DNA from 3 places in the Kitasatospora sp. GP30 genome. Region 2 is predicted to be linked to each of the others. Evidence: riboswitches for the same ligand, from Rfam matches in the RefSeq annotation. Region 2 holds a riboswitch; each other region holds the start of a gene.

Region 1 (5,687 bases), on a different contig from region 2:
CGTCGCCGTTGAAGAGGAAGGTGACCGTGGGCACCGGGAGGCCGTACTCCCGGGCCAGCTTGAGGGCCCAGATGCCCTGGGCCAGGCCGGTCTTCATGTCGAAGATGCCCGGCCCGCTGAGCTTCTCGCGGCCGCCCGACTCGGATGGTGCCCAGCCGGCGAGGGTGCCGGTGGGCCACACGGTGTCGTAGTGGCCGACGAGTGCGACGTGCCCGGGGGCAGTGCCGGGGTAGGTGAGGGTGAGGGTGTCGCCGCGCTCGCCACCGCGGTGGCGGTGCTCCTCGCCGGGTTGCCCGAGCCGGTGGACGGCCAGGTCGTGCAGGAGGTCCCGGCCGGCCGCCAGGCCGGCCAGGTCATAGCTGCTGGTCTCCTGGCCGACGAGGGTCATGATGTCGGTGACGATCTCCGAGGAGACCTCGTGGGCACGGTCGGTGAGGGCAACTGTGGCGGGGTTCATGATCGGCTTTCTCTTGCGAGCGGGTGGAGTGGTGGAGGTTGCGGCTGGAGGGGCGGCTCAGCCGATGCCGAGGGGGATGCCGAGCAGGTACCAGACGAGGAAGAAGGCGACCCAGGCGACCCAGGCGACGGCGGCGACCGGCAGGGTGAAGGAGGCGAGGGTGCCGATGCCGGCGTTCTTGCGGTACTGGCGCAGGTAGGCCACGGCCATCATGAAGAACGGGCTCATCGGCGTGATGCACTTGGTGACCGAGTCGGCGACCCGGTACATGGCCTGGGTCGCCTCCGGATGGATGCCGGTGAGCATCAGCATGGGCACCAGGACCGGGGCGACCAGCGCCCACAGCGCGGAGCCGCTGGTGACCAGCAGGTTCATCACCGCGATCAGCACGGCCACGCCGAGCAGCACCAGCCAGCCGTCGAGGTGCAGGTCGCGCAGCAGCTCGGCGCCCTTGACAGCGAGGATGTCGCCGAGGTTGGTCCACTTGAAGTAGGCGAGGAACTGGGACATCGCGAAGAACAGGACGATGGTCGGTGCCATCGACCTGGTGCCGTCGGCCATCGCGGCCATCACGTCGGGGGTGCCGCGGAAGGTGCCTGCGAGTCGGCCGTAGACCCAGCCGATCACGGCGAAGAACACCCCGAGGATCAGCGCCATGCCGCTGAACACCGGCGAGTTGACGATGCTGCCGTGGTCGCCGCGCAGCGGCGAGTGCGTCGGGATCATCGCCGCGACCAGGAGCGCGGCGAGACCCAGCGCGACCAGTGCGGCCCCGCGCAGCGCGCTGCGCTGCCGCGCGGTCGCCTCGATCGCCTGCGCCTCCGCCTTCTCGGCGATCGGCGCGGGGGCCACCGGCTCGTCGGGCTCCAGGTCCGAGCGCCGCACGAGTACCGTCTCGACGACGATCGTGATCACCACTGCCATCAGGACAGAGGACGCGAGCCCGAAGTAGTAGTTCGCCACCGGGGTGACGGCACCGTGCGGGTCGACGACGTGGGCCGCGGCCGTGGACATCGAGGACAGCAGCACATCGGTCGTGGTGAGGACGGGGGAGGCGTTGAAGCCCGCGGAGACCGACACGTAGGCGACGACGCAGCCGAGGATCGGGCTGCGGCCGGCGGCCCGGTAGAGCGCCGCGCCCAGCGGGATCAGCGTCACGTACGCGGCGTCGCCGGCGACGTGGCTGACCATCGCCGTCAGCGCCAGCGCGAAGGTCAGGTAGCGGCCCGGCACCCGCGCGACCAGGCGGCGCAGCAGCGTCTCGAACAGCCCGCTCTTCTCGGCGACGACGATGCCGAACATCACGATGAGGACCGTCGACAGCGGCGGGAACTGCGCGAAGTTGTCGACGGCGTGCCCGATGACGAGGGTGAACCCGTCCTTGCTGAGCAGGTTCTGCACCTTGATGGTCTTGTGCGTCCCCGGGAGCACGGCGCTGACGTGCTCGGCGGCCAGTACGGCGCTGAGCACGGCGACCACCGCCGCGAGGGCCCAGAACAGCCAGAACGGGTCGGGCAGCCGGTTGCCGGCCCGCTCGATCGCCGCCATCGCGCGGTTCATGGCGCGCATGGATCTCGAGCCGGGCTCGGTCTCCCGGGACTCGGTCACGGTGGCACTCATGGCGACCCTTTCGGCACTACTGAGGGATGTTTCCGCAAACAATGGCACTCAAGTGAGAGATTTTCTAGATCCTCTATGTCACGATGGGATCAACCGGCAGTCTAAGGTACGGAAACATGACTGGGCCTCTCCTCGACGAGCTCGACCGGCGCCTGATCGGGGCGCTGCACGTAGCCCCCCGGGCCACCTGGGACGACATCGGCGCGATCCTGCTCGCCGACGCGGGCACCCTCAAACGCCGCTACGACCGGCTGCACAAGGCCCGCATGGTGCGCGTGGTCGGTCAGGCCGACTGGGGCCTGCACTCCACGGCGATGCCGGTCCACGTCTTCCTGGACATCACCGGCGAAACCCCGCTGGCGGTCCTGGAGCGGCTCCGTGACCTTCCCCACGTCCAGCGCCTGGCGCAGATCTCCGGCGACTACCCCCTCTACGCCGTGATCCACGCCCCGTCCGAGGCGGCCACCAGCGAGGCGATCGACCGGCTGTTCTCGGTCCCCGGTGTCCGCCGCGTCAACGCCCTGCCCGCGCTCAGCACCCTGCGCCGGGGTGCCACCTGGGATCCGCAGTTCCTCACCGAAGCCGAGCGCGCCGGCCTGCTGGAACTCGCCGGGGTCAGCCCGGAGGGCACCGCGACCGCCAACCCGCCCGCCAAGCCCCTCAGCGAGGCCGAGCGCACCGTCGTCACCCAGCTGATCCAGGACGGCCGGGCCTCCGCCGCGAGCATCGCCCGCGCCGCCGCCCTGCCCACCTCCACCGCGCACCGCGTCGTGCGGCGGGTCCTGGACGAGCGCTGGGTCAAGCCGCGCTTGGAGATCGTGTCGGAATGGCTCGGCTTCCAGACCCCGTTCATGCTCCGCCTGCGGGTGGCCCCAGGCGAGACCCCCGAGGTCATGCGGCGCCTCGACCAGTTGCCCCAGACCCGCCTCGCCGTTCACGTCGCCAGTGACCTGTCCGTCCTCTGCATGGGCCTGGTCACCGATCGCTCCGCCCTGGCGCTCTTCATCGACGACGAACTCGCCGAGATCCCCGGCATTCACGCCGTCAGTGTCTACGTGATGCTCGCCGAGTCGCGGCGCTACTGGCTGGACCGGGACCTCGCCTCCGGCGCCCTCGGCGCCTTCCACGCGCCCCCGCTGCTCTGAGCCGGCCTTCGGGGTTGGGCGGGCCGTCCCGTCCGCGGATTCCTGTATGGTTCCTCGCGAATCATCCAGAGGGGTGGAGGGACCGGCCCTACGAAGCCCCGGCAACTCCCCGGTCGACTCGGCGTTCGACGTACATGCCGCGCCGCCCGGGATCAGTGCCAACTCCGGCCTGTCGCCAACGTGGCGCGGGAAAGATGAGGAGACTCGGTGCTCTCTGTGCTGTCCCTTGTCCGGGTGCTTGCCGCCCCGGCCCTTCCGCGTACCCGTCTCATGTCCGGCGCAGGCAATCGGCCGACTCCACCGGCCTGTTCGCGCTGACCTTCCCCGCTCCCCGCCCGGAGCCTCCCGCGAGCACAACCCACCTGCCGCTCGCGGGATTTGAGACTGGAGTACCCATTCATGGAGAACACGAGCGGCGTTGGCGTGCTCGACAAGGCCACCTCGATCCTCGGCGCCCTGGAGGCCGGCCCCGCCAACCTGGCCGGGCTGGTCGCCGCCACCGGTCTGGCCCGGCCCACTGCCCACCGACTCGCCGTCGCACTCGAGTACCACCGACTGGTCACCAGGGACCTGCAGGGTCGGTTCATTCTCGGCCCCCGACTCACCGAACTGTCCGCCGCGGCGGGCGAGGACCGTCTGCTGGCTGCCGCCGGCCCGGCCCTGACCCGCCTGCACGACATCACCGGTGAGAGTGCCCAGCTCTACCGCCGGCAGGGCGACATGCGGATCTGCGTGGCCGCCGCCGAGCGCCTCTCCGGCCTTCGCGACGCCGTCCCCGTCGGCACGACCCTGTCCATGAAAGCCGGTGCTGCCGCACAGATCCTGCTCGCCTGGGAGGAGGCCGAGCGCCTCCACCGCGGGCTGCAGGGCGCCCGCTTCACCGCAACCGCCCTCAGCGGCGTGCGGCGGCGCGGCTGGGCCCAGTCCATCGGCGAACGCGAGCCCGGCGTCACCTCCGTCGCCGCTCCCGTCCGCGGCCCGTCCAACCGGGTTGTGGCCGCCGTCTCCGTCTCCGGCCCGATCGAACGCCTCACCCGCCACCCCGGTGCACGCCTCGCCCAGGCCGTCGTCGAGGCCGCCAACCGCCTCACCGAAGCCCTACACCACCCCTGACCGTCATGAAGGGTGTCAAAACTCCGATCAGGCCGCTGAACTGGGAGTTCCCGTGGATCACGGGGTGGTTTGATCGGGGCGGCGTGGTACTCGTTGAGCAGTCCGCCGAGTACTCGGCGGCGTCTGACTGCGACGGTTGGGCCCGAGGGCGGGCGACGGGAGAAGCATCCGCGGCGGCGGATCGTGGACGCGATCTTCTACGTCGTGCGGACCGGGTGCGCTTGCCGACAGCTTCCAAAAGACTTCGCGCCAAGGCCCACGGTGTACTGGTACTTCACGCGGTGGCACGACGACGGGACGGTGGAACGGATCCACGACGCGCTGCGCGGTCAGGTCCGCGAGGCTGAGGGCCGCGGTGCCGGGCCGAGCGCGGTGTTGATCGCTTCGCAGTCCGTGCGCACCGCCGACACCGTCCCTGCGGCCACAGCGCGAGCGACGCGCGGTGCGTCGCTCGTCGTGCTTGTGGGGGTCGCCGTTGAGCTTGCCCTTGGCCGCCATCACGAGCACGGCCCGGAGCCGGCAGGCTCGATCAGCCGATCGGTGGTGCGAGGTATTCCAGCGCATAACCGTCGCCGGAGGGGGTTACGCGGGCGATGCCGGGTGAGTCGAGGTGGGCGCCGGCTACGAAGTGGTGTGGTTGAGTCAGTTGTTCGAGGAGGGCTGCTCGCGCGCTGCGGGCCTGGGACTGGTTGCCGTCGAGCTCCCAGGACACGTTCGGCTGATCGAATTGGAGCGTGGGAACGTGAACGGTGTCGCCCCAGACGAGAAGGTGGCCGATGCCGCTCCTGATGTCGTACACGGTGTGACCAGGTGTGTGGCCCGGTGTCGGGATCGCGGTGGTCCAGTCGTTGATCGCGACCTTCTCCGACACGGGTACGACCCGGTCGCGGATCGGCTCGAGCCGCCCCGTGAACACCGAGGCGTCGCCCGCTCCGATCCACACGCGCTCGAGTCTGGTGAACGCCGCTGAACCGTCCGGCGCGATCAGGCCGCTCACGTGGTCTTCGTGCTTGTGGGTGATGGCCACATCCGTGACACGCGCGCGGTCGATTCCCGCTTCGTCGAGCGCGTCGTAGATCAATCCCATGGTGGGGTCGTGCCAGGCGTTGGACGCGCCGGTGTCGATGAGCACCGACCGCGTGCCGTCGGTGACGAAGAAGGCGTTGACCGACAGCCGCAAGTTGTCGCCGGTCAGCGGGACGGCGGCCGGCAGCACATCGAGCGTGCGCCCATCCTTGTCGCGGAGCCGTGTCGGCGGCATGTCGATGTACCCGTCTCGTAACGAGATCACCTGCAGGTCGCCGAATTCGAACGTGGCATGGTGCCGGCCACTCGAGATCAAACGCATGGAA
Region 2 (5,687 bases):
TCGAGGTGGACGAACTCGACGACCCGGGAGGACTTGGTCACGTCGAATCGGGTCAGATTGCCGCAGAGCGTGCAGCGCCAGCGGGTCTCGGCCGTGGGCACGGGGACAGGCATGGGGGTCCTCTCGATCGCTGGTCCGGAGCGGGTTCCGGCCAGGGCCCCAAGCCTAGGGCCTGAGCTGCCGGCGCCGGCCGCCGGACAGCGGACCGTCCACCTGCTGGACGGCTCACCCGCTCGCCGTACACCGGGGTGTCACCACTGGTGCGGCGCGGAATGGATCGGCTCATGCTCCCGACCCGAGCGCAGCCGGTGCCGCTGGTCTGCTACGTGCTGATCGCGGTGAACTGCCTGGTCTTCCTGGCCGGGCCGAGCGGGGTCAACCCGGCCTACGGCACCCAGCCCGCCGCCCGGGCCTGCGCGGCCCAGCGCTACCAGCAGCGCTGGGGTGCCATCCCGGCGGAGCTGCTGACCGACCGTCCGCTGACGCCCGCCCAGCTGACCCGGCTGGCACCGGTGCTGCCGGGCTGCCCACCGCAGCCCACCCCGGACAAGCTGCCCGCGGTCTCCGCGGTCAGCGCGCTCTTCGTGCACGGCGGCTGGCTGCACCTGCTGGGCAACATGCTCTTCCTCTTCGTCTTCGGCCCGGCGGTGGAGCAGCGGCTCGGGCGGGCCAGGTTCCTCCTCTTCTACCTGGCCGCCGGACTGCTGGCGACCTACGGCTACGCGGTCACCGCGCACTCGGGGGCGCAGGCGCTGCGGCCGCTGGTCGGCGCCTCGGGGGCGATCGCCGGGGTGCTGGGCGGGTACCTGCGGCTCTATCCGAAGGCCCGGGTGACCGCGCTGGTGCCGGTGCTGTTCTTCCTGCCGCTGCGGTTTCCGGCCTGGCTGGTACTGGGCCTCTGGTTCGCCATGCAGTGGTGGTCGGCGCGCCAGGGCGAGCCCGGGGTCGCCTACCTGGCACATGTGATCGGGTTCGCCGGCGGGTTCCTGGCCCTCTGGGCCCTGGGCCGCCGGGCCCGATACCCTGACCCCATCCCCCAACCAGGAGCCACGCCGTGATCACAGCCATTGTGCTCATCAAGACCAGCATCGACCGGACCCCCGAGATCGCCGAGGCCATCGCGGCGATCGACGGGGTGAGCGAGGTGTACTCGGTGACCGGCGGGTGCGACCTGGTGGCGATGGTCCGGGTGCGCCGGCACGACGATCTGGCCGATGTGATCCCGGGCCGGCTGAACAAGGTGCCGGGCGTGGTGAGCACCGAGACCCACATCGCCTTCCGCACCTACTCCCAGCACGACCTGGAGGCGGCGTTCGCCATCGGCCTGGACAGCTGACGGCCCGGCGGCGGGTGTCCGCTACTCGACGCCGGGTGCCCGCTGCTCAGCGCCGGGTGTCCGCGACGCAGCGGCCGCCCTCGTTGCGGTAGGTCCAGCGCGCCCCGTCGGTGACCAGCTCGCGCACCGCGGCCAGGAACCGGTCCACGTGCTCCCCCGGCGTGCCGGCCCCGAAGCTGACCCGGATCGCGTTGAGGCTGCCCTCCCCCGGCAGCGAGGGCTCGGGCGCCCCGCACGCCGAGGGGGCCGCATCCTGGGACCCCAGCAGCGTGCGCACCAGCGGGTGCGCGCAGAACAGCCCGTCCCGCACCCCGATCCCGTACTCGGCGGAGAGCGCTGCCGCGAAGTGCGAGCTGTTCCAGCCGCTCACCACGAAGGAGAGCACCCCGACCCGCGGCGCGCCGTCCCCGAAGAGGTTGAGCACCCGGACCTCGGGGATCTCGGCGAGGCCGGCGGTGAGGCGGTCGATCAGCAGCTGCTCATGGGCCCGCAGCCGGTCGAAGCCGGTCTCGGCGAGCGCCCGGCAGGCCGAGGCGACGGCATAGGCCCCGATCACATTGGGTGAGCCGGCCTCGTGCCGGGCCGGGCCGCGGTGCCACTCGACGGCGACCGCGCCGTCCGCCTGCCGCGCCACGGTCCGCGAGGCGCCACCGCCGGCCAGGTAGGGCTCGGCCGCGTCCAGCCAGTCGGCGCGGCCGGCCAGCACACCGGCGCCGAACGGGGCGTAGAGCTTGTGGCCGGAGAAGGCGACCCAGTCGACGTCCAGCTCGCGCACCGAGACGCGGTGGTGCGGGGCCAGCTGCGCGGCGTCCAGCACCACCCGGGCGCCGTGCCGGTGGGCCGTCTCGGTCAGCTCGGCCACCGGCCACAGCTCGCCGGTGACGTTGGAGGCGCCGGTGACGCAGAGCAGCCGGGGGCCATCGGGGTGTTCGGCCAGCGCGGCGTCCAGTGCGGCCACCGCCTCGGCGTGCGAGCGCGGCGCCCGAAGGTAGCTGACGGCCAGTCCGGCCTGCCGCCAGGGCAGCAGCGAGGCGTGGTGCTCGGTCTCGAAGGCGAACACCCGGGTGCCGGGCGGCACCGCGGCGGCCAGCAGGTTGAGCGAGTCGGTGGTGGCCCGGGTGAACACCACCTGGTCGCCGTCGCGCAGGTCGAGGAAGTCGGCGACGGTCCGCCGGCTCTGCTCGAACAGGTCGGTGGAGAGCTGCGAGAGGTAGCCGGCGCCGCGGTGCACGCTGCCGTAATACGGGGCGTAGCCGGCCACGTCGTCCCAGACCCGCTGCAGGGCGGGGGCACTGGCGGCGTAGTCGAGCGCGGCGTAGCCGACCTTCTCACCGGAGACCAGCGGCACCTGGACGTCGGCGCCGAGCACGGCGAGCGGGGCGGCGCAGTCGGCGATCAGCTGGGTGGACGTCATGGGAACGCACTCCTCCTGGGGTCAGGACCCCGGGGGTGCGTGTCGTCCGGTGGTCCGCGCTTGCCCTGCGGACCTGTCGCCGCCGAGCCCGGTCTTCACCCAGGGCACCCCGCCACGGACGGAGGGTTGCCGGACAGCAAGCTGGGGCTTGTCGCGCTGTCACTCATGACCTGACGCAGACCTTAGGCACACCGTCGAGACGCGGTCAACCGCGCTTCCACCATCCGGACGACCGGTCGGCCGACGGGGCGTCAGCGGTCGGTGGCCGCCGCCCACCGGTCCAGCAGCCCGATCGCCGCGCCGGAGTCCACGGCGGCGGCGGTGCGCTTCATCGCGGCGGCCAGCTGCTCGGCCAGCGGCGCGTCGGTGAGGTCCAGGGCGACCAGCGCGGCCGCCGAGTTGAGCACCACGGCATCGCGCACCGGGCCGTGCTCGCCGCCCAGCACCCGGCGGGCCACCTGGGCGTTGTACTCGGGGTCGGCGCCGCGCAGCGCCTCGATCGGCACCCGCTCGATGCCGAGCTCGCGCGGGTCGAGCACGGTCTCGGTCACCTGCCCGTCGCGCACCAGCCAGACCCGGGAGCTGTCGCAGATGGTCAGCTCGTCCAGTCCGTCGTCGCCGCGGAAGACCAGGGCGGTGGAGCCGCGCTCGGCCAGCACTCCGGCGATCAGGCCGGCCAGCCGGGTGTCGAAGCAGCCGACCGCATGGGCCGTCACCCTGGCGGGGTTGGTGAGCGGGCCGAGGATGTTGAAGGCGGTCGGCACCCCGAGGTCGCGCCGGGCGGCGGCGGTGTGCCGCATCGCGGGGTGGAAGGTGGCGGCGTTGCAGAAGGTGAGGCCGATCTCCTCGGCCACCTCGGCGACCCGGCGCGGGGTCAGGTCCAGCCGCACGCCGAGCCGCTCCAGCACGTCGGAGGAGCCGCTGGCCGAGGAGGACGCCCGGTTGCCGTGCTTGACCACCTTGGCGCCGGCCGCCGCCGCGACGATCGCCGACATGGTGGAGATGTTGACGGTCTTCGCCCGGTCGCCGCCGGTGCCGACGATGTCCACCGCGGGCCCGGGGATGATCAGCGGCCTGGCGTGCTCGTACATCGCCTCGACCAGGCCGGAGATCTCGTCGACCGTCTCGCCCTTGGCCCGCAGCGCCACCATGAAGCCGGCCACCTGGACGGGGCTGGCCTCGCCGCTCATGATCCGGTCCATCGCCCAGGCGGTGTCGGCCCGGCTCAGGTCGCCGCCGCCGAGCAGCACCGTCAGGACGTCCGGCCAGGTGCGGCTCACCTGCGTGGGGTGGTTACCGCCACTCACAGGCTTCACGTTCACCATGGCCGACTCTCCAGCTCGCATCCGGTGCGGACAAAACAGGTCGTCGCCAGCCTAACGAGCGCGGCAGGGCCGCCGTCCGGTGGACGGCGGCCCTTCTCTTCCTCTGAGACGGCGCCGCGCTCTGCGCTGCCCCGACCGTCTTGACCGGCGGGATCGGACGCGGTCGGCTCAGCTGGACAGGGTGCGGGCGCCCAGCCGGGTGCGCAGCAGGGTGGCGGCGGCCTCGGCCAGCGCCACCGGGTCCACCGGCTGGGAGATCGCCGCGTCCGCCCGGCTCCAGGCGGCCAGCCAGCTGTCCTGCGGACGACCGATCAGCACCAGCACCGGCGGGCAGCCGTAGATCTCGTCCTTCACCTGCCGGGCCAGGCCGAGCCCGCCGGCCGGCACCGCCTCGCCGTCGAAGACGCAGAGGTCCACGCCGCCCTTCTCCAGCGCCCGCAGCACCGCCGGAGTGGTGGCGCACTCCAGGTACTCCAGCTCCGGCAGGTCGGCGGCCGGGCGCCGGCCGAGGGCCGCGGTCACCTGCGCCCGGGTGTTGCGGTCGTCGCTGTAGACGAGGACGGTGAGCGTCTCGTCGCTGCCGTACGTCATCGGACCTGCTCCCATGTGTCAGACGAATGTGATCCAGACCACGTCCACCACCTCCGGATGCTACTCCCGCTTCCCCCGTCCCGGTGAGCATCCGGCACGATCTCCTCGCCGGCACCGGGATCCGGCTGGAGCCACTTGCGTGAGTCACCGTCACCCGTGCGGGCGATGGAGCGTCAGCGGATGGCCCTGACAGCCCGTCCGAGGGCACCCGAGGGGAGCAAAGCAGCTGGTACGGGCATCCGGGCATACCGCACGCACCGGACACTCCGAGGAAGACCCCCCGGCGTGAAGACGGAATAAGGGACCGACATAATGTCGGTCGTGGCGACAGCAACAGCAACAGAAACCGGGCACGCGCATGGATCGGTCAACCGACCGAACATGACCAGTGTCGGAACCATCGTCTGGCTGAGTTCCGAGCTGATGTTCTTCGCGGCCCTCTTCGCGATGTACTTCACGGCGCGTTCCGTGAAGGGACCAGACTTCTGGGCCGAGAAGGCGCATGCCCTCAACGTCCCCTTCTCCTCCGTGAACACCACGATCCTGGTGCTCTCCTCGCTCACCTGCCAGCTCGGCGTGTTCGCCGCCGAGCGCGGTGACGTCAAGAAGCTCCGCTCGTGGTTCACGGTCACCTTCGTGATGGGCGCGATCTTCATCGGCGGCCAGATCTACGAGTACACCTCGCTGGTGAAGAAGGACCACCTCTCGTTGTCCTCCGACCCGTACGGCACGGTGTTCTACCTGACCACCGGCTTCCACGGGCTCCACGTGACGGGCGGTCTGATCGCCTTCCTGCTGGTGCTGGGGCGGACCTACGCCGCCAAGCGGTTCACGCATGAGCAGGCCACCGCGGCGATCGTCGTGTCGTACTACTGGCACTTCGTCGACGTGGTCTGGATCGGCCTCTTCGCGACCATCTACCTGATCAAGTAACCGATCAGGTCGCTGGCTCGCCGGCCGGACCCGAATGCCCGAGCGGCGACGGGTCCTTTGCCCGTGCCCCACGCCCCTGCCGGTACCG
Region 3 (5,687 bases), on a different contig from region 2:
CCCGGGTCTGGCGGACCATGCCGAAGGTGTCCCCCCGGGGCGTGGCCCTGCATGCCGCAGCAACCCACGCCAGGGCGCCAGTTGGCGCCCCGAGGCAGGCAAATGCGTCGACCGCGGCTGAATGTATCCGGAGCAGCGCCCTGAGCAACAGGGTCACTGGACGCCAATTCGACGGCCCCGCCAAGGGACAGCTGGGGAGGAATGCGACAGAGTCGGCAATTCGCCTGGGACATAGCGGACTTAAACCACGAATTGCCCGAGAATTTCTGACGCGTCCCGAGCACGATTCCAGTGGTACCTCGGCAGTTGCGTCCCGGCGACCAGGACGTCCGAACCGCTGCCGGCACGGACAGCCTATGCCCTGCCGGCGGGCGCCGCGGACCACCCCCGGACACGGCACGGGGCGCCGTGCGGCCCGCCATGACCGCACGACGCCCCACAGGGCCCTGACGGGCCGTCAGCAGCCGCCCGCCACGGCCGGGATGATCGAGATGCCGGCGCCGCCGGGGATCTCGGTCGCCAGGCCCTCGGCGAACCGCACGTCGTCGTCGTTCACGTACACGTTGACGAACCGGCGCAACTTGCCGGTGTCGTCCAGGAGTCGGGCGCCGATGCCGGTGTGGTTGCGGTCCAGGTCGGCGATCACCTCGGCCAGGGTGGCGCCCTCGGCGGTCACTTCGGACCGGCCGTCGGTGTAGGTGCGCAGGATGGTGGGAATGCGGACGGTGGCGCTCATCGGGGGTACTCCTTGCTCAAGGCGCTCATGGCGTTCGGGCGGTTCCGGGTGGGGGATGCGGGCGGACTCAGACCAGGCCGGCGGCCCGGAACGACTCCAGGCTCGGCCGGATCACCGCGGTCAGGCCGGCCCCCGCCGCCGCGTCCAGCGTCTTGAGGCCGTCGCCGGTGTTGATCGCCACGGTCTCCTTGCCCGGGTCCAGCTGTCCGCTCTCGACCAACTTCTTGAGCACGCCGATGGTCACGCCGCCGGCGGTCTCGGCGAAGATGCCCTCGGTGCGGGCCAGCAACCGGATCGCCTCGACCACCTCGGCGTCGGTGACGTCCTCCACCGCGCCGCCGGTGCGCCGGGCGATGTCCAGCACGTACGGGCCGTCCGCCGGGTTGCCGATCGCCAGCGACTTGGCGATGGTGTCCGGCTTGACCGGACGGATCACGTCGCGACCGGCCTTGAACGCCTCGGCCACCGGGGAGCATCCGGTCGCCTGGGCGCCGAAGACCCGGTACGGCCGGTCCTCGACCAGTCCGAGCTCGATCAGCTCCCGCAACCCCTTGTCGATCTTGGTGAGTTGGGAGCCGGAGGCGATCGGGATCACGATCTGCTCCGGCAGCCGCCAACCGAGCTGCTCGCAGATCTCGAAGGCCAGCGTCTTGGAGCCCTCGCCGTAGTACGGCCGCAGGTTGACGTTGACGAAGCCCCAGCCCTCGCCGGCCGGATCGCCGATCAGCTCGGAGCAGAACCGGTTCACGTCGTCGTAGTTGCCCTCGATGCCGACCAGGTCACCGCCGTAGACCGCGGCCATGACGATCTTGGCGTGCTCCAGGTCGTGCGGGATGAAGACGCAGGAGCGCAGGCCGGCCCGGGCCGCCGCGGCGCCCACCGCACCGGCCAGGTTGCCGGTGGAGGAGCAGGACAGGGTGGTGAAGTCGAAGGCCCGGGCCGCCTCGATGGCGCAGGCCACCACCCGGTCCTTGAACGAGTGGGTGGGGTTGCCGGAGTCGTCCTTGACGTGCAGCCGGGCGGTGAAGCCGAGCTCCTTGCCGAGCCGGTCGGCCTCGACCAGCGGGGTCCAGCCGGGGTTGAGGTTGGGCTTGGTCGCCACGTCGGCCGGGACCGGCAGCAGCGGGGCGTAGCGCCAGATGGAGGCCGGGCCGGCCTCGATCCGGGCCCGCAACTCGGCGGTGTCGTGGCCGCTGTAGTCGTAGGCGATCTCCAGCGGGCCGAAACACTCCAGGCAGGCGAAGCTGGGACCGAGCGGGAACCGGGTGCCGCACTCCCGACAGGACAGGGCGGCGGCGGGGCCGAGATCAACGGTGGACGTTGCGGCAGGGGTAGCGGTAGCCATGGGCGGCGAGGCCTCTCTCCTCATCTTCCCCGTGACGCGGTCGCGCCCGGGCCGGAATTGGCACCTGTCTCGCCGGGGCCTGCTACAGGCCGGTCGAGAAGGTTGCCGGGACGTCAACGGGCCGTTCCCTCAGTCCCTCTGGATGAGCTCTGTGAAGTTGTCATCGGCGCACCGCACGGATGCGCGAGCCGACGTTTTCCTGGCGGTCCACCCCGGTGTGCGAAGGTCTGACCGCAGTACGAAGACTGTATCCGAAGGCACCACAGCGGAAAGGGGCCGTCCGCCACGCGAGACGCCCCGGACCATTTCCACGCGTACAAGGAGCGAGATTTGCCAGCCGAGCAGAGCCCCGCGCTACTCCCGGAGGCGGCCCGCTGGTTGCGCCGCAGGTCCTGGACCGCGGCCGACCGGCCGGTGCCGCGGTTACTGGCCGCGAAGGAGGCGGCCGGGGCGGCCGGCACGGTCAGCGTGGTGCTGCCGGCGCTCGACGAGGAGTCCACGGTCGGCGAGATCGTCGAGGTGATCCGCCGTGAGCTGATGGAGCGGATCCCGCTGGTGGACGAGCTGGTGGTGGTGGACTCCGGCTCGGTGGACCGGACCGCCGAGGTGGCCGCGGCCGCCGGTGCCCGGGTGGTGCACCGGGACGCGATCCTGCCCCGGCTGCCGGCCGTGCCCGGCAAGGGCGAGGTGCTGTGGCGCTCGCTGCTGGTGACCAGCGGGGCGATCGTCTGCTTCATCGATGCCGACCTGCGCGAGTTCGACCCGGCGTTCGTCTCCGGGATCGTCGGCCCGCTGCTCACCGACCCGGAGATCCAGCTGGTCAAGGCGATGTACGACCGCCCGCTGGAAGTTTCGAACAGCGGCTCCGCCGCGGGCTCAGGCACGGTGGTCCCGTCCGGCGGCGGCCGGGTGACCGAACTGGTCGCCAGACCCCTGCTCAACCTGCACTGGCCGCAGCTGGCCGGCTTCGTGCAGCCGCTCGGCGGCGAGTACGCGGCCCGTCGCTCGCTGCTGGACCGGCTGCACTTCCCGACCGGCTACGGGGTGGAGCTGGGCCTGCTGGTCGACGCCCTGGACCTGGTCGGGCTGGACGCGCTGGCCCAGGTGGACGTCGGAGTGCGCCACCACCGCCACCAGGACAGCCAGGCACTGGGCCGGATGGCCGCCACCATCTACCGCACCGCGCTGGAGCGGCTGGACCGCACCAACCGGCTCAAGGCCGCCGACGACCTGGCCCGCCCGGTGCTCACCCAGTTCTCCCGGGACCCGGTGACCCGGGACTTCACGGCGCACGACCACCCGGTGACGGCCCTGGAGCGGCCGCCGATGATCGAGCTGCCGGAGTACCGGAACCAGCGGATGTGACAAAGGCCCTGGTTTGCCACCCCGCGACCCCGGCAAGGTTGCCGGTATGGCCGAGCAAACGACCGCACGCGTCCTGGTCGCTTCCAACCGCGGCCCGGTCGCCTTCCGCCACGCCGCGGACGGCAGCCTGACACCGCGCCGCGGTGGCGGCGGCCTGGTGTCCGGGCTGTCCGCGATCGACGACCCGCACGCGGTCTGGGTCTGCGCGGCGCTCGGCGAGGCGGACCGGGCCGCCGCCCGGCAGTCCCCGCAGGGCCGCCTGGACCTGGCCGGGTTCGACGTCGGCGGCCAGGCCGTCCGGATGCTGGACATCGATCCGGTGGTCTTCGACCAGGCGTACAACGGGGTGGCCAACTCCACCCTGTGGTTCCTGCACCACCAGCTCTACAACACCCCCACCGCGCCGGCCTTCGACCAGGCCGCGGCCGAGCGGTGGGCCGGGTTCCGGGAGTACAACGAGGCCTTCGCCGCGGCGCTGGCCGCCGAGGCCGCGCCGGGCGCGGCGGTGCTGGTCCAGGACTACCACCTGACCCTGGTGCCGGCCCTGCTCCGGGAGCGCCGCCCCGACCTGCGGATCGGCTACTTCCTGCACACCCCCTGGGCGCCGGTCGACTACTTCCGGCTGCTGCCCGACGGCCCGGCCGCCGCCGTGCTCACCGGGGTGCTGGGCGCGGACCGGGCCGGCTTCCACACCCGGCGCTGGGCCGAGGCGTTCGCCGACTGCAGCGAGCGGGTGCTGGGCGCCACCGTGGACCGGGCGGCACTGACCGTGACCTTCCAGGGCCGCACCACGGCGCTGGGCGTGCACCCGCTGGGCGCCGACGCGGAGTTCCTGCGCGAGCGGGCGCACCGGCCGGACGTCGACGAGCGACTGGCCGCGCTGAAGGCCGCGGTGGGCGACCGGCGAACCATCGTCCGGGTGGACCGCACCGAGCTGAGCAAGAACATCGTGCGCGGCCTGCAGGCCTACCGGCACCTGCTGCGCACCCGCCCCGAGTGGCACGACCGGCTGGTGCACATCGCCTTCGCCTACCCGTCCCGCCAGGACCTGGCCGAGTACCGCGACTACACGGCGGCGGTGCGGCGGATCAGCGAGGAGATCAACGCCGAGTTCGGCACCGCCACCTGGCAGCCGCTGATACTCCAGGTCGAGGACGACTTCGCCCGCTCGCTGGCCGCCTACCGGCTGGCCGACGTGGCGCTGGTCAACCCGATCCGGGACGGCATGAACCTGGTCGCCAAGGAGGTGCCGGTGGTCTCCGAGGCGGGCTGCGCGCTGGTGCTCTCCCGGGAGGCGGGCGCCTGGGCGGAGCTGGCCGAGGACGCGATCGGGATCAACCCGTACGACGTGGTGGGGACCGCCGACGCGCTGCACCGGGGCCTGACCATGCCCGCCGCCGAGCGCACCGAACGCACCAAGCGGCTGGCGGCGGCGGCCACCGCGCTCTCGCCGCAGCAGTGGTTCCTCGAGCAGTTGGCCGCGCTGACCGCCTCCTGAGCGGCCCAGCAGCGACTCAGCAGCGACTCAGCGCGTCGGCACGAGCTCCTCGCCCAACTGGTCCAGCAGCTCCACCACCCCGCCGGGCCCCGGCACCACCAGGTCGGCCCGCTCGGCCACCTCGCGCACCGGCGGCTCGCCGGTCACCGGGCCGCTGGCCACCAGCAGCCCGGGCAGCCCGGCGGCCCGCAGCCGGTCGACCGCGTCGAAGGCGGCCAGGTCGCCCAGGTCGTCACCGGCGTAGAGCACTGCGCCGGCCCCGCGTTCGCGCACCAGCTCGGTGAGCGCGGCGCCCTTGTCGACGCCCGGCGGGCGCAGCTCGATCACCATCCGCCCCGGCTCCACCGCCAGGCCGTGCGCGGCGGCCAGGTCGGCGAGCGGCGCACGCAGGCGGTCGAGCACCGCGTCCGGGTCGGCGGTGCGCCGGGTGTGCACGGCCAGCGAGCGCTCCTTGTCCTCCACCACGGTGCCCTCCGGGACGCCCAACGAGGCCAGCAGCGCGGGCAGTTCGGCCCGGACCGCGGCCACGCCGGGGTGGCTGGCGGGCGCGGTCAGCTGCCCGGTCGTGGAGTCCCAGCGCTCGGCGCCGTAGTGGCCGAGCACCACCAGGTGGTCCAGGCCCGGGGCAGCGGCGAAGCCGCCGAGCCGCACCGCGGCCAGTGCCGGACGCCCGGTGACCACCGCGACGGTGCCGACCCGGCCGGACAGCCGGGCCAGGACGCCGGCCGCGCCCGGGTGCGCGA

Evidence for each region. A riboswitch is a leader RNA that binds a small molecule or an ion and turns the genes downstream of it on or off. The one in region 2 is predicted to bind S-adenosylmethionine.
Region 1: it holds a riboswitch for S-adenosylmethionine, as region 2 does, so the genes downstream of both, P3T35_RS32270 (IclR family transcriptional regulator) here and P3T35_RS05430 (aminotransferase class V-fold PLP-dependent enzyme) in region 2, are expected to answer to the same signal.
Region 3: it holds a riboswitch for S-adenosylmethionine, as region 2 does, so the genes downstream of both, thrC (threonine synthase) here and P3T35_RS05430 (aminotransferase class V-fold PLP-dependent enzyme) in region 2, are expected to answer to the same signal.

What each region holds. Positions count from the first base shown of each region.
Region 1 is NZ_JARZAH010000036.1:3,644-9,330, forward strand. Features, by position in the region: gene P3T35_RS32255 (M20 family metallopeptidase) at 1-457, opposite strand, end outside; gene P3T35_RS32260 (AbgT family transporter) at 515-2,077, opposite strand; gene P3T35_RS32265 (Lrp/AsnC family transcriptional regulator) at 2,194-3,222, shown strand; SAM riboswitch class I at 3,281-3,423, shown strand; gene P3T35_RS32270 (IclR family transcriptional regulator) at 3,622-4,335, shown strand; gene P3T35_RS32275 (MBL fold metallo-hydrolase) at 4,865-5,683, opposite strand.
Region 2 is NZ_JARZAH010000002.1:460,627-466,313, reverse strand. Features, by position in the region: gene P3T35_RS05445 (hypothetical protein) at 1-113, opposite strand, end outside; gene P3T35_RS05440 (rhomboid family intramembrane serine protease) at 285-1,058, shown strand; gene P3T35_RS05435 (Lrp/AsnC ligand binding domain-containing protein) at 1,055-1,336, shown strand; gene P3T35_RS05430 (aminotransferase class V-fold PLP-dependent enzyme) at 1,383-2,750, opposite strand; SAM riboswitch class IV at 2,802-2,921, opposite strand; gene trpD (anthranilate phosphoribosyltransferase) at 3,002-4,075, opposite strand; gene P3T35_RS05420 (hypothetical protein) at 4,244-4,666, opposite strand; gene P3T35_RS05415 (heme-copper oxidase subunit III) at 4,979-5,599, shown strand.
Region 3 is NZ_JARZAH010000009.1:172,129-177,815, forward strand. Features, by position in the region: gene P3T35_RS16685 (MoaD/ThiS family protein) at 458-736, opposite strand; gene thrC (threonine synthase) at 804-2,081, opposite strand; SAM riboswitch class I at 2,099-2,230, opposite strand; gene P3T35_RS16695 (glucosyl-3-phosphoglycerate synthase) at 2,412-3,446, shown strand; gene P3T35_RS16700 (trehalose-6-phosphate synthase) at 3,493-4,944, shown strand; gene otsB (trehalose-phosphatase) at 4,972-5,687, opposite strand, start outside.